DNA from 3 places in the Roseateles sp. 22389 genome. Region 1 is predicted to be linked to each of the others. Evidence: predicted binding sites of a transcription regulator. Region 1 holds the regulator's gene; each other region holds the start of a gene.

Region 1 (4,633 bases):
CAACAGCGTCGTATCTGGAGTGGTAGTTCAGTTGGTTAGAATACCGGCCTGTCACGCCGGGGGTCGCGGGTTCGAGCCCCGTCCACTCCGCCAATATTGAAACCCTGTCGATGCAATTCGGCAGGGTTTTTTCTTTGCCCGTTCTGGTCTCATTCTGGTTAAGGCGGGTCACGCCCGCGGAATATTCAGAGGTCCGGATACTCGCGCTTGCGCTGGGCGGTATAACTCCACCAATCTCTGGGCGAGGCGCCGTTCATGAAATCGACGGCCGCCATATAGGTATCCAGCACGCAGGGATCGTGGCGCTGGCCGGTCAGTTTGCAAATCCGCTGATAGAGCGCAAATGCATCGGCGCCGATGAGGTCCGCAGGTTGCCGAATCCCCATCGATTCAAAATCCCGAACCATCGCGGGACCGATGTTGGGAATTTGCCGCAGCGTGAGGCATTCAGCGGCCGAAGCCGCTTTCGTGTGCGTCTTTCGCGCAGCCATGCGGCACTCGTACCCGCTCAGTGAAACCCGCCGGAGCGGATCAATCCGACGGCCAGGCCTTCGATGGCGAACTGCTCATCCGGCGTGACCTCGATCGGGGCGAAATCGGCGTTCTCCGGCAGAAGTCGGATGCCGTCCGGATGGCGTTGGAAGCGCTTCACGGTGACCTCGTCACCCAGGCGCGCGACGACGACCTGGCCATTGCGCGCTTCGCTGATCTTCTTCACGGCCAGCAGGTCGCCGTCCATGATGCCGATGTCCTTCATGCTCATGCCTTTCACGCGCAGCAGGAAGTCCGGCGCCTTCGCGAACATCGAGGGGTCGACGCTATAGTGCTGCTCCACATGTTCCTCGGCGAGGATGGGCGCGCCGGCAGCGACCCGGCCGACCAGCGGCAGCGTCAGTTGCGCCAGGCTCGCCAACGGCAGGGCGAACTGGCTGTGCTCCCGGGCGCGGTTGACCTGGCGCAGCGCGGTCGACGGCAGGCGGATGCCGCGCGCGGTGCCCCCCACCAGTTCGATGACGCCCTTGCGGGCGAGCGCTTGCAGGTGTTCTTCGGCGGCGTTCGCGGACTTGAAGCCGAGTTGCTGCGCGATCTCGGCGCGCGTGGGCGGCGAGCCGGTGCTCTCGATGCTGTCGCGGACCAGATCGAAGATCTGTTGTTGGCGGGCGGTGAGTTTGGGCGGTGTATCCACGAGCACAGGCCTTTATTCCATGGAGGACTGGTTGGAATGCAAAACGGCTTCGAGGGTTCGAAAGCCGCCTGAGAATCCATCCAGCATCTGGATTTTTATACAGGAGACGACAAATTGCAAAGTGCGCCCCAGACCCTCGTGATCATCGGCACCGGCGGGACGATCGCCGGCGCCTCCGGCAGCGCCACGGACAACGTCGGCTACAAGGCGGGTTCGCTATCGGTGGAGTCGCTGGTAAAGGCGGTCCCGGCGCTCGCGGCGAAGTCGCTGGAGGCTGAACAGCTGGCCCAGCTCGACAGCAAGGACATGGATCACGCCACCTGGGCGCGGCTGGCGAAGCGGGTGCGGGAGCACCTGGACCGGCCCGAGGTCCGCGGCGTGGTGATTACGCACGGCACCGACACGCTGGAAGAGACCGCCTACCTGTTGCAGCGCGTGCTGGCGCCGGAGAAGCCGGTCGTGCTGACCGCCGCGATGCGGCCGGCGACCGCCATCCAGGCGGATGGTCCGCAGAACCTGCTGGACGCCGTCGCCGTTGCCGAGAGCGAAGCCGTGCGAGGCGTCATCGCCGTCGTGGCGGGCCAGGTCTGGTCCGGGCTCGAACTGCGCAAGACGCACAGCTACCGGCTCGACGCCTTCGAGGCAGGGCCTGACGCCGGGCCGCTGGCCGTGGTGGAGGAGGGCGTCGTGCGGCGCTTCCGCGACTGGCCGGCGGGCGAGGCGCTCGGCGCGGCGCTGCTGCCGGAGAACGCGGCCCAGTGGCCCTGGGTGGAGGTGCTCGCCAGCCATGCGGGCGCCGATGCGCGGTCGCTCGAAGCCTGGCGAGCGGCCGGTCTCCAGGGGCTGGTGCTGGCGTGCACGGGCAACGGCACGGTGAATCAGGCGCTCGAGGCGCCGGTGCGCGCGCTCAAGGAGGCCGGCGTGCCGGTGTGGCGGACGACGCGGTGCGCGCAGGGACGCATCGTGGGCGCCAGCGATGAGCCCGCCGCCGCGCTGTCGCCGTGGGCGGCGCGCGTCGAGTTGATGCTTAGCCTGCTGCAACGCTGAACCACAGCCGTCGCGAGTGGCTTCGTCGGTCGCGACGGAGCGAAGCGTCGACGGCTGGACCCATGAATGAAAAAGCGCCGGCATGACCGGCGCTTTTCTTTGTGCTCGACCCGGTGGTGACCGGGCGCCGCGGAAGGCTTAGACGATCGTCAGCGTGACGTCGACGTTGCCGCGGGTGGCGTTCGAGTAGGGGCAGACCTCGTGGGCGTCGGCCACCAGCTTTTCCAGCTGGGCGCGGTCCATGCCCGGCACCGAGATCTTCATCGCCACGGCGATGCCGAAGGCGCCCGGCTTGTTGGCGTGGGGGCCGATGCCGACTTCGCTGGTGATCGAGACTTCGGCCGGCAGGGCGACCTTGTTGCGGGCCGAGACGGCCTTCATCGCGCCGATGAAGCAGGCGGAATAGCCTGCGGCGAACAGCTGTTCCGGGTTGGTGCCGGCGCCGTCGTCGCCGCCCAGCGCCTTGGGCGTGGACAGCTGGACCTTCAGGCGGTCGTCCGACGATTGCGCGGTGCCGGAGCGGCCGCCGGTGGCGGTGGCGGTGGCGGTGTAGAGGGCTTTTTCGATGGCCATGTGGGGCTCCTTGGTGGTGAGGGGAAAGAACGCTTGGGGGTCAGGGATTGCCGTCCTCGGCATCGCTCTCGGTGAGCGCGGCGGGATCGGCGGCGGAATTGGCGGCGAGATGGGTCAGCAGGTTGGTGCGCAAGGCCTGCAGACGGCGTGTCAGCGATTCGAGCTCGGCCGGCCCGCAGGCGCTGGCGCAGGCCAACTGCTCGGGAATGCCGACCGCCTGATCGCGCAATGCGCGGCCGGCGGCGGTCAGATGGATCTCGACGCGGCGCTCGTCGCCGCGGGCGCGCTGGCGCTCGATCAGCGTGCTGGCCTCGAGCCGCTTCAGCAGCGGTGTGAGCGTGCCGGAATCCAGGCTCAGACGCTGTCCCAGCTCCGAGACGCCCAGGCCCTCCGTTTCCCACAGTACCAGCATCACGAGGTATTGCGGGTAGGTCAGGCCCAGCGGCGCCAGCAGGGGCTTGTAGAGCTTGGTCATCGCCAGCGAGGTCGAATACAGCGCGAAGCACAGCTGAACGTCCAGCTTCAGCCAGTCGGTGCCGGCGGGCATCGAGGGCTGGCCGCCAGCGGCGCCGGTCGGGGCGGCGACGTCATGGGGGCCGGGGTGGTTCGTCTTCGGCATGGGGTGAACTTTAGCGAGCAATTCAATTGCGTACAATTGAAATGGTCTTTCCCATCGATTGGCGGAATCGATCGAGGGGAAACCGGAGCGGGGCGATCCCGGAAAGCGGGGGGGCCGGGAAGGGGTGATTCAGCAAAGCCGGGCGGGCCGGACCGCCCTTAGCGCTGCTGGTAGAGCGTCACCACTTCCGCCGCGGTCAGGGCGCCGTCATAGAAGCGCACGTCGTCCAGCATGCCGTTGAAGAGCGGGTCGCCTGTGTATTGCGAACGCCCTAGGGCGTTATTGCGGGTGTAGCCCAGATCGCCGGGCGTGAAGAGCACGCCGCGGGTCTGTCCGACCTGCTTGCCGTCGAGGTAGAGCGTCATCGTGTTGCCGCCCTGGCCCGCGGCGCACAACGGGCCGCTCGAGGTGGCGCAGCCGGTGCCCGACAGCGTGATGGCGACGTGGTGCCATTCGTTGGTCTTGAGCGCGGGGGCGGTCACGGCATCCTGGCCGTCGTAGGCCCAGCTGTACAGGCTGATCGAGGCCTTCAGCGCGCCGCCCGCCGAGGGTGTCAGGAACATGTAGCGGGTCGAGTTGATGCCGATGTCCAGGATGCGCTGATTGCCGGATCCGCCGCGCCAGTAGACCCAGGTCGCGAACGAGAAGTCGCCGGTGCTCCGCAGGATCTCGTCGGGCAGTTCGATGGCGCCGGTCTTGCCGTCGAGGTCGACGGCCCGGCCCAGCTTGCTGGTGACCCGTGCCGCGCCGCCCACCAATCGGCCGACCACGCGACCGCTGGCCGGATCGTGTTCATAGCTGCCGGTGTCGCTGCCGAAGTTCAGCGTGGCGCGCAGCTTCGCGGCCCCGGTGTTGATCCGTACTTCGTTGGAGCGGTTGGTCGTGCTGCCGGAAGCGTCGCGGCCGACGACGACGTAGTAGTACTCCCCGCCCTGGGCGGGCCGGTCGAGGTAGGTGGGCAGATCCGAGATGCCGGTGGCCACCGGAGCGTACGGGCCGCCGGACTGGCCGGCTCGCAGGACGTCGTAGCTGCGCGCGCCGGCGCTGCCCCACCAGCTCAGCTCCGCCGCGCCTTCTCGGGCCCGTCCCGACAAGCTGGGCGCGATCGCCAGCGGCGCGGCGGCGGCCGGCCGGGTGTAGAGGAAGGTGCCGTAGCCCAGGCCGTCATAGGCGCCGCTGGCGCTGCCGCTGGGGCCGCCTTCGTTGCC
Region 2 (4,633 bases), 190 kb from region 1:
GGCTCAGGTAGAGCTCATAGCTGAGCGCGCCCATGCGGGCGAGCCATCGCCCGCCACGGCGGGGCTCCGGTGGATGCGCGACCGCGGCGATCAGCAGCGCGGCGGTGCCGACGCACAGGACGTACATGCCGCCCTTGAAGAGATGGCGGTGGACGAGCTCGCCCCAGCCGATCACCAGCAGCAGGCCGACGCCGCCCAGCACCGCGAGCAGGCGAGCCTCGCGCGCGCCCGGCCGCCAGTGCCGCGCGAGCAGCGCCGCCAGCACGCCCCAGGCGATCGCCGACATGCCGGGCAGGTAGGCCTTCTCCCACCAGACCTCGTCGCTCGTCGGGACCAGCGACCTCAGCGGCACCAGGGCGAGCGCCAGCGCCACCAGCGCCGCCACCAGCAGCGGCCGGGGCAGCGCCAGGCACAGCAGCGGGAAGCCGACGTAGAAGACCTCCTCGATCGACAGCGACCACAGCACGTCCCAGGCCGCCGGCGCCCAGCCGGTGCGGCCTTCATACCAGTTGAAGGTGAAGCTCAGCGCCGAGCCCAGCAGGCCGGCCAGCGACTGCCGCTCGCCCGGCGCGAAACCCGGCACGCCCAGCAGGGCCAGGGTCGACAGCAACGCCAGCATCACCAGCAGCAGCGGCAGGATGCGCGTGGCGCGGGCGCGGTAGAAGGCGCGCAGGTCGACCCGGCGCAGGTCGCCATCGCGCGCCAGCAGGCGGGTCGTGATCAGGAAGCCCGAGATCACGAAGAAGATGAACACCGCCTCGTAGCCGTTGAAGCTGATCGCGTCGATCAGGCGCTTGGGCAGCCAGGCTCCGGCCAGGCTGGGCGCCAGCGGCAGGCGGAAGGGCAGGGCCAGGTGGTGGACCACCACCAGCAGGATGGCCACGCCACGCAGGCAGTCGATGGCGAAGTTGCGCGGCGTGGTGTCGGTCATGCGGAGCAGCGGCACCAGGCCGCCGAGAAGGATGGCGGCGCGGATGTTAGCGGCGCCTGGCGTCGGCGCGGCCGCTCATGGGAGTGACGGGCGTTACGTCGTCGAGCCGCGGGGTGGTAGCACGATCGGACGAATGCGGCGCGGTGTGGTCGGTCCGGCGTCCAGCATGTCGCGCACCCGCCCGTCGGCCTGCGCGACCAGCGGCTCGATCAGCGCGGCCTCCGGCAGGTTGGCCCAGTAACGGCGCGGCATCTCGCGGGTCATCATGGCCAGCTTCAGCCGCGCCGGATTGAAGATGCTGCGGTAGTAGGTCAGCCACAGCGCCGCGCCGGCGTCCGGCGGCGGCGCCGTCTCCCGCCGCGCCCCCGGGCCGGCGCACAGCCGGACGCCGTCCCAGTGCATCGAGACGCGCGGCGACAGGATGGTCCAGCGCAGGTTGGCGAAGCGCCGCGCGAAGAAGGGCGAGGCGGCCTCGAGCACGTGGTGCTCGGGCTCGAACCAGGCGACCAGGCGTTCGCCGTCGGTGTCCTCGACCGGGACGAAGCGCACGAAGGCATGGGTCTTGTGGATCTCGTGCCGCACCTCGCGCGCGAGCCGCTCCGCGTGGCGGCGGTCCTCGTCGAAACGGTCGTGCCAGCGCGCGGGATCGGTCCTCAGGCGCGACAGCAGGCGATGCAGGAGTTCGAAGCGGCGCGGCTCGCGATGCAGCAGGGCGGAATGGCACAGCGACAGGAACGAGGCCGGCACCGTGAATGCGGCGCTCGCGGCGCGCGCCTCCGACGTGGTCCTTCGCGACCGGTCGTCGATGGACTCGGCGGCGCTGGCGGCGCCGGCGGCGCCAGCAGTATCCGCATCGCCGTCCTCCGCGGTCGACCAGAGGTCGCCGCCGTCCTCGCCGGTGGTCCACTCGACGGTCTCCGGCGCCACGCCGTCCAGCACCAGGCGCCGGGCGGCGAGTCGGAAGCCGTCGAAGTCGACGGGTCCATCGAGCCGCACGCGGATCATCCGAACAGCCCCAGCTGTGCCGGAGCGGCCGCGACAACGCCCCCGACCACGCCCGTGCCCGCGTCGACGTGCGCTGCGCCACTGGCGCGTGTGGCGGCCGGCAGCGCCGCGCCGGGACGATGACCGTCGACGATGACGAACGGCAACACGCGGCGCACCGGCAGCTTCATGTGACGCAGGTCCTCGGCCCGCACCCGGCGCAGCCGACGGGCGGCGATCAGCCGGTCGACCGATCCGACGCCCAGGCCGGGCACCCGCAGCAGCAGTTCCCGCGGCGCCTGGTTGAGGTCGACCGGGAAGCGCTCCGGATGCGCGAGCGCCCAGGCGTGCTTGGGATCGACGTCCAGCCGCAGCAGCCCGGTGCCGTCGTCGACGATCTCCTCGTGGTCGAAGCCGTAGAAGCGCATCAGCCAGTCGGCCTGGTAGAGGCGGTGCTCGCGCACCAGCGGCGGCGCCTTCAGCGGCAGGGCCCGCGCGGCATCGGGGATGGGGCTGAACGCCGAGTAATAGACGCGCCGCATGCGAAAGCGCCCGTAGAGCGCGGCGCTGCTGCGCAGAATGCTGCAGTCGTCGCTGTCGTCGGCGCCGACGATCATCTGCGTGCTCTGGCCCGCCGGGGCGAATCGGGGCGGCCGCGCGGGGCGCGGCGCGGCGCCCGGGATCACGCGGATCGGCGCCTCGCCGGCTGTCGTGCCGGTTGTCGCGCCAGTGGACCCGACGGTTGACCCGACCGACAACCCACCGGTCGATCCGCCGGTTGATCCCCCCGCTGACGCCCGCGCCTCGCGGGCCTCGTCGATGTGCAGCCTCAGCCGGCCCATCGAGCGGTGGATCGCGCTCGTGTCCTTCTCGGGCGCGAGCTGCTTCAGGCCAGCCTCGGTGGGCATCTCGACGTTGATGCTGAGCCGGTCGGCATACCGGCCGGCCCGGCGCAGCAGCTCGTCGCTGGCATCCGGGATGGTCTTGAGGTGGATGTAGCCGCGGAAGTCATGCACCTCGCGCAGCGTCTGCGCCACCCGCACCACCTGTTCCATGGTGTGGTCGGGGCTCTTGATGATCCCGCTGCTGAGGAACAGGCCCTCGATGGTGTTGCGGCGGTAGAAGTCCAGCGTCAGCCGCACGACCTCCTCGACGCTGAAGCGCGCCCGCGCCACGTTGCTCGACGACCGGTTGACGCAGTACAGGCAGTCGTACTGGCAATGGTTGGTCAGCAGGATCTTGAGCAGCGAGATGCAGCGGCCGTCGGGCGCGTAGCTGTGGCAGATGCCCATGCCTTCCGTCGAGCCGATGCCGGCGCCGCCGACGGAATCGCGCCGGTCGGTGCCGCTGGATGCGCAGGAGGCGTCGTACTTGGCGGCGTCGGCCAGGATGGCGAGCTTGCGGTCGAGGTCCATGGGGCGCGCGGGAATGACAAACAACTGTATGAATATACAGTAATTGAGTCATCCAGCTCTCGCCTCACCGGCCGCCTGCGAGGGGATTCCGCCGGCGAGCGCCCATGCAAAAGAGGCGCACGCGGCGCCTCTTCCTTGGGGTGTCCGACGCCGTCGCAGCGGCGCGGTGTCACTTCAGCTGGTCGGCCTTGGCCTTCAGCGTGACGGCCTTCTGGCGTTCCAGCTTGGCCAGCTCGTTGTCCGGGTCGAGCTGCAGCACCGTGTCCCAGCCGCGGATCGCGCCGGCCAGGTCCTGCTTGGCGAAGGCGGTGCGCGCGTTCAGCGTGGCCCGGGCGATCTGCTTCTTGCGCAGCGCCTCGATGCGGGCGGCGGCGCCGGGATGATCGGCGGCCTCGGCGCGGCGGAACTCCTCCAGCGCCTTGTCCATGCGGCCGGCGCGCTCGTGCGCATCACCGGCACGCATGGCCTTCTCGCCGGGCGACAGCTCGGCCACGGGCGGCGGCGCGGGCGGGGCGGCGGGCGCCGGAGCGGCGGCCACGGTCGCGGGCGGCGCGGCCGGCGCGGCGGCCTTCGGATCGGGGCGCGCCGAGGGGCGCGGATACAGCGGACCCGCCGGCGGCTTGCCGGGGATGCGCAGCACCTGGCCGCCGGCGACCTGGCGCGGCACGCGGATGTCGTTGTAGCGGGCCAGGATGTAGAAGGCGTAGATGTCGCCCATGAAGCGGCCGGCGATCCGCGACAGGGTGTCGCTGGACTGCACCGTGTACGCGAAGGACTCGCGGCCCAGCAGCGCCACCGGGTCGGCGGTGATCTGCTTCATGAGGCTGTTGGCCAGCTTGTTGCCGGGATCCAGCTGCAGCGCGCGATGCAACTCGGCGCGGGCCTGGTCTTCCTGGCCGGCTTCCAGCAATTCGATCGACTGCATCGCGGTCTTCTGCGCCAGGGCCTGCTCGGCGGGCGTCGGCGGGACCGGCTCCGGCGGCGGGGGCGGCGGAGGCGGCGCCGTCACCACCGGTTCGGGCGGCGGCGGCGCGGGCGCGGGCGTCTGGCAGGCCGCCAGGGCCAGGCTCAGCAGCAGCACCGAGACGGCCGACAGGGCGGATGGCGCACCACCTCGCAGCGCGGCGGCAATCGAGGGGGAGGCGGTCGGGGCGTCGGGACGGAAAGTGGTCGACATCGGCATCACGTCGGGATTCGAGCGGGGTGGAGTATGAAACAGCGACAAGCCCCCCGCAGGTGACTTTCGTTCATTGAAGCAGGACCTTTGTCACGCAAACATCCGATGCCAGTCTCTCGAGGTCCC
Region 3 (4,633 bases), on a different contig from region 1:
TCGCGCTCGCTGGGCAAGGACACGCGCTGGATCGGCCGCGCCGCCGTGATGTACACGATGGGCCAGTCGGAATTCCACCTGAACGTCGGTGGCACCAAGGCCGGTGGCTCCTCGTTCAACGGCGGCCGCAACGGCGGCAAGCAGTACACGCTGGCCTACAACTACAACCTGAGCAAGCGCACCAAGCTCTACGCCTTCTACACCGCCGTGGACGCCACCACCGCGAACAAGGCCGACGACCTGAACTCGTTCGCTCTGGGCATTCGCCACAACTTCTGATCCCCGGATCAGGCACGACAAAGGCGCTCTTCGGAGCGCCTTTTTCATTGGTGCCGTCGTTCGGTGGCGCGGCGCTCGCCGCCGCGTCCCGTGACCGATCCCCTGATTCGATTACTCGAGGTCGAACAGCTGCCCCGCCTGCTTGGGCGGCGCCACGCCGAGGTGGCGATAGGCCGCGAGCGTCGCGATCCGTCCCCGCGGCGTGCGCTGCAGGAAACCTTGCTGGATCAGATAGGGCTCGATGACGTCCTCGATGGTGCCCGGCTCCTCGCCGATGGCGGCGGCGACGTTGTCCAGCCCCACCGGGCCGCCGTCGAAGCGGTGCACCACCGCCTCCAGCAGCTTGCGGTCCATCAGGTCGAAGCCCAGCGGATCGACGTCCAGCATCGCCAGCGCCTTCTCCGCGATGGTGCGGGTGATGGTGCCGTCGCTCTTGACCTCGGCGTAGTCGCGCACGCGGCGCAGCAGCCGGTTGGCGATCCGCGGCGTGCCCCGCGAGCGCCGCGCCACTTCGAGCGCCCCGGCCGGCTCGATCGCCGCGCCGAGCAGCGAGGCTGAGCGCGTCACGATGCGCTGCAGCTCGTCGGCGGTGTAGAACTCCAGCCGCGCCACGATGCCGAAGCGATCGCGCAGCGGGTTGGTCAGCATGCCGGCGCGCGTCGTGGCCCCGACCAGGGTGAAGGGCTGCAGGTCCAGCTTGATCGAGCGGGCCGCCGGGCCCTCGCCGATCATGATGTCGATCTGGTAGTCCTCCAGCGCCGGGTACAGGATTTCCTCGACGACCGGCGACAGCCGGTGGATCTCGTCGATGAAGAGCACGTCGTTGCGCTCGAGGTTGGTCAGGATGGCCGCCAGGTCCTTGGGTTTCTCCAGCACCGGCCCGCTGGTCTGGCGCAGGTTCACGCCCAGCTCCGCGGCGACGATGTGGCTCAGCGTGGTCTTGCCCAGGCCGGGGGGCCCGAACAGCAGCACATGGTCGAGCGCCTCGCGCCGCTTCTTGGCGGCGCCGATGAAGATCTCCAGTTGCTCCCGCGCCTTGGCCTGGCCGACGTATTCATCGAGCAGCTTGGGCCGCAGCGCACGCTCGATCGCGTCCTCGTTGGGCGAGGCGGGATGGGCGCTGATCAGGCGGGCCTGCTGCGGCGCGGGGGTGAAGTCGTCGGTCTGGATGCTCATGGCGAGGGGCGGGGCGGCTGGGGGCCGATCATGACAGGTGCTTCATCGCCAGCTTGATGCCGTCGCTGACGCCGACGTCCGCCGGCAGCGTCTTGAGCGCGGCGCCGGCTTCCTTTTCGCTGTAGCCCAGGGCCACCAGCGCCTGCAGGATGTCCGCCTGCGCGTCGTTCGCGATCGCCACCGGCTGCGACAGGTCGGGGCTGAGCTTGCCCTTGAGTTCCAGCAGCAGCCGCTCGGCGGTCTTCTTGCCGATGCCCGGCACCTTGACCAGCCGTCCGGCCTCCTGACGCGACACCGCCTGCGCCAGGTCGCCGACCGACATGCCCGACAGCAGCGACAGCGCCATCTTCGGTCCCACGCCGCTGATCTTGATCAGCAGGCGGAAGGTGGCGCGTTCCTCGGCGGTGAGGAAGCCGAACAGCACATGGGCGTCCTCGCGGATGCTGAGGTGGGTCAACAGCGTGGCGCGCTCGCCCAGGTTCGGCAGGTTGAAGAAGGTGCTCATCGGCACGTCGACTTCGTAGCCGACGCCTTGCACGTCGATGAGAACCTGCGGGGGCGACTTTTCCGCGATGACGCCGGTGAGCTTGCCGATCATGGGCGCGGATTATCCGCGTTCGGCGGCGCCCGGCGGGCGTTTCGCTGGATGTTTGTCCAGTATTTTCCCGAGGCCTGAGAACCCCGCCCGGCGCGCGGCCGGCGCGGCGCTCAGTTGCGGCCGAACAGGCCCAGGCGCTGCGCTTCCAACGCGGCCTCGGCGCGCGAGCTCACATTGAGCTTGCGATAGATCTGCTTGACGTAGTCCGCGATCGTGTGGCGCGACAGGCCCAGCTGCACGCCGATCTCCGGCAGCGTGAAGCCCTTGGCCACGCGCAGCAGCACCTCGGTTTCGCGGTCGGTCAGCGAGACCTCGTGCAACACCTGCGCCGCCTGCGGCCGGCGCTGCGAGGTGAAGTAGGCGATAACCTTGCGCGCGATCGACGGCGACAGCGGCGGCTCGCCCTGGCTGATGCGCTGCAGCTGCTCGACCAGCAGCTCGCGCGACTGCTCCTTGAGCAGGTAGCCGAAGGCGCCGGCCTGCAGCGCGGGGAAGAGGTGCTCGTCGTCGTCGTGGATGGTGACGATGACCGACTGGACCTCCGGCTGCTTCTCGCGCAGCGCCGAGATCACGTCCACGCCGGAGCCGTCGGGCAGGCCCAGGTCCAGCAGCGCCAGCGTGAAGCGCTGCGTGCTGACCTGCTGCAGCGCGTCCTGCACCCGCGAGCATTCGGTGACCACCGCGTTGGCGAAGACCTGTTTGACCAGGACCTTGAGCCAGGCGCGGATTTCGGGAATGTCTTCGAGCAGCAGGATGTGGTTCATGGCGCGGGATTCTTGCTCAGGAATGAGGCGCCGGCAGGCTGCCTGGCGGGTGTTTGCAACGGTACGGCTTTCTCGGCGGGCTGACCATCCGGATCGGCGCCGGAGTGTGGCGTCGTCGGCAATGGATCACGCCGCAGGCGGCTTTGCAGCCGGCGCGCCTCAAAGCGGGATGGTCAGCCGGATCACCGTGCCCCAGCCGGGGCCGGATTCGACCAGGCACTGGCCATGCATCTGCTTGGCGCGCGCCTTCATGCTGGCCATGCCGTGTCCCTTGTCCAGGCGACCTTCCAGCTCGAGCGGGATGCCCTGGCCGTTGTCCTGGATCACCACCGAGAAGTAGCCGTCCTGGGCCGAGCAGCTGATCACGCAATGCGTCGCGCCGCTGTGCTTGATGATGTTGCTGACCGATTCGCGCAGGATGCGCGTGGTCTGCACGTAGGCGCGCGCGGGGAAGGTGTGCTCGATGTCCTCGGCCGGCGATTTCCATTCCGCCAGGATGTTGGCCTGGGCCAGCCGGGAGACGACCTCCGCGCGCCAGTCGCCGAGCGCGTCCAGCAACTGGACCGGCTTGCCGGTCAGGCCGCGCACCGACAGCCGCATTTCCTCGAGCGCCTCGCGCGCCAGCGTCGAGATGCGGTCCGACTCGCTGGTGTGGACGATGGTCAGCAGCTTGGCGCCGAGGTCGTCGTGCAGGTCGGCGGCGATGCGCTTGCGCTCGCGCTCGGTGACCTGCTCCAGCTTGGCCTCGGCGACCTGGTCGAAATGGCGCTCCAGTTCCGCGATGCGTTCCTGCAGGCGCAGCTCCCCCTGCAGCACGGCGAGCTCGGCCTGCGTCAGCGCCCGGGCGAACTCGCGCACGCGATGCAGGCCCAGGCCCAGCAGCGACAGCGGGCCGAGGATGCCGGCCAGCCCGCTGCCCGGCAGGAACCATGCCGACAGCACCGCCAGCGCGCCGAAGCCGATCAGCACGCAGCTCAGGACGAAGTCGAAGCGCGGGTAGCGCTCCTCGAGCGTCGGCAGGAACATGTCCTGCCACAGCTGCCAGAGATGCCATCCCATGGTCACCAGCAACTGGGCACCCAGCCACCACAGCGCGAAGCCGGCCACGCGCGAAGCCGGCACCGGCAGCAGCAGGGCGGCAGGGAAGAGCAGGGCCTGCGCCAGCAGCAGGCGATGCAGGCGCCGGTCGCGGCGCCGCGTGCGACGCATCAGGTAATGGACCGCGCACCAGAGCAGCCACGGCGCCAGGACCACCGCGATCGCCGTCTGCCAGGAGGACAGCGGCGACAGGCCGACCATGACCACCCAGCCCGGCATCAGCGCCAGCAGCCAGGCGATGTGGCGCTGGGCGCGGCGCTGCCAGATCAGCAGGCCCAGCGCGAAGGCCATCAACACCAGCGCGGATTGCAGGCCGTAAGCCAGCTGCGGCGCGAGCTTGCTCCAGAGCGTCGCGAAGGACCAGGTGGAGATGCCCTCGCCACTGGCGGCCGCGGCGCCCGCCACCTGGGCGAGGCAGACCGGCACCGCCAGGGTCAGGGCGGCCGCGGTGCCGGCGGCGAACTGCCTCGCGGCGCCCGGTGCCGCCGCGGCCGAGTTGCGGCCGGCGGCCTCCCCGTGTTGTTCTGTGGTCCGGTGCATGGGGCGCGATTGTGCAGGCGCGGCACGCGCGTGGCACATCGACGCGCGACAATACCGCCCTCAACCCCCCTGAATACGGAGCTTCCTCCGCCTTGAACCTGCGCCACGCCTTCACCCCCGCCGACAACCGGCGCCTGTCACACCTGTGCGGCCCGCTGGACGAGCACCTCCGCCAGAT

Evidence for each region. Region 1 encodes LexA, which represses DNA repair genes until DNA is damaged. Its sites were predicted from a motif close to ACTGTATNNNNATACAGT; they were not measured.
Region 2: a site for LexA is predicted at 3,354-3,371, ahead of ACTJKJ_RS08200 (putative DNA modification/repair radical SAM protein). Genes of this name have one in related genera too.
Region 3: a site for LexA is predicted at 2,097-2,114, ahead of ruvA (Holliday junction branch migration protein RuvA). Genes of this name have one in related genera too.

The regions. Positions count from the first base shown of each region.
Region 1 is NZ_JBQEOF010000004.1:105,784-110,416, forward strand. Features, by position in the region: tRNA gene ACTJKJ_RS07350 (tRNA-Asp) at 17-93, shown strand; gene ACTJKJ_RS07355 (helix-hairpin-helix domain-containing protein) at 186-491, opposite strand; gene lexA (transcriptional repressor LexA) at 509-1,186, opposite strand; gene ACTJKJ_RS07365 (asparaginase) at 1,301-2,233, shown strand; gene ACTJKJ_RS07370 (organic hydroperoxide resistance protein) at 2,372-2,806, opposite strand; gene ACTJKJ_RS07375 (MarR family winged helix-turn-helix transcriptional regulator) at 2,847-3,353, opposite strand; gene ACTJKJ_RS07380 (LamG-like jellyroll fold domain-containing protein) at 3,584-4,633, opposite strand, start outside.
Region 2 is NZ_JBQEOF010000004.1:300,087-304,719, forward strand. Features, by position in the region: gene ACTJKJ_RS08190 (acyltransferase family protein) at 1-931, opposite strand, end outside; gene ACTJKJ_RS08195 (TIGR03915 family putative DNA repair protein) at 1,025-1,936, opposite strand; gene ACTJKJ_RS08200 (putative DNA modification/repair radical SAM protein) at 1,933-3,330, opposite strand; gene ACTJKJ_RS08205 (LysM peptidoglycan-binding domain-containing protein) at 3,500-4,507, opposite strand.
Region 3 is NZ_JBQEOF010000018.1:88,726-93,358, forward strand. Features, by position in the region: gene ACTJKJ_RS21300 (porin) at 1-279, shown strand, start outside; gene ruvB (Holliday junction branch migration DNA helicase RuvB) at 391-1,455, opposite strand; gene ruvA (Holliday junction branch migration protein RuvA) at 1,484-2,053, opposite strand; gene ACTJKJ_RS21315 (response regulator) at 2,164-2,817, opposite strand; gene ACTJKJ_RS21320 (sensor histidine kinase) at 2,977-4,455, opposite strand; partial or broken gene ACTJKJ_RS21325 (PhoH family protein) at 4,548-4,633, shown strand, end outside.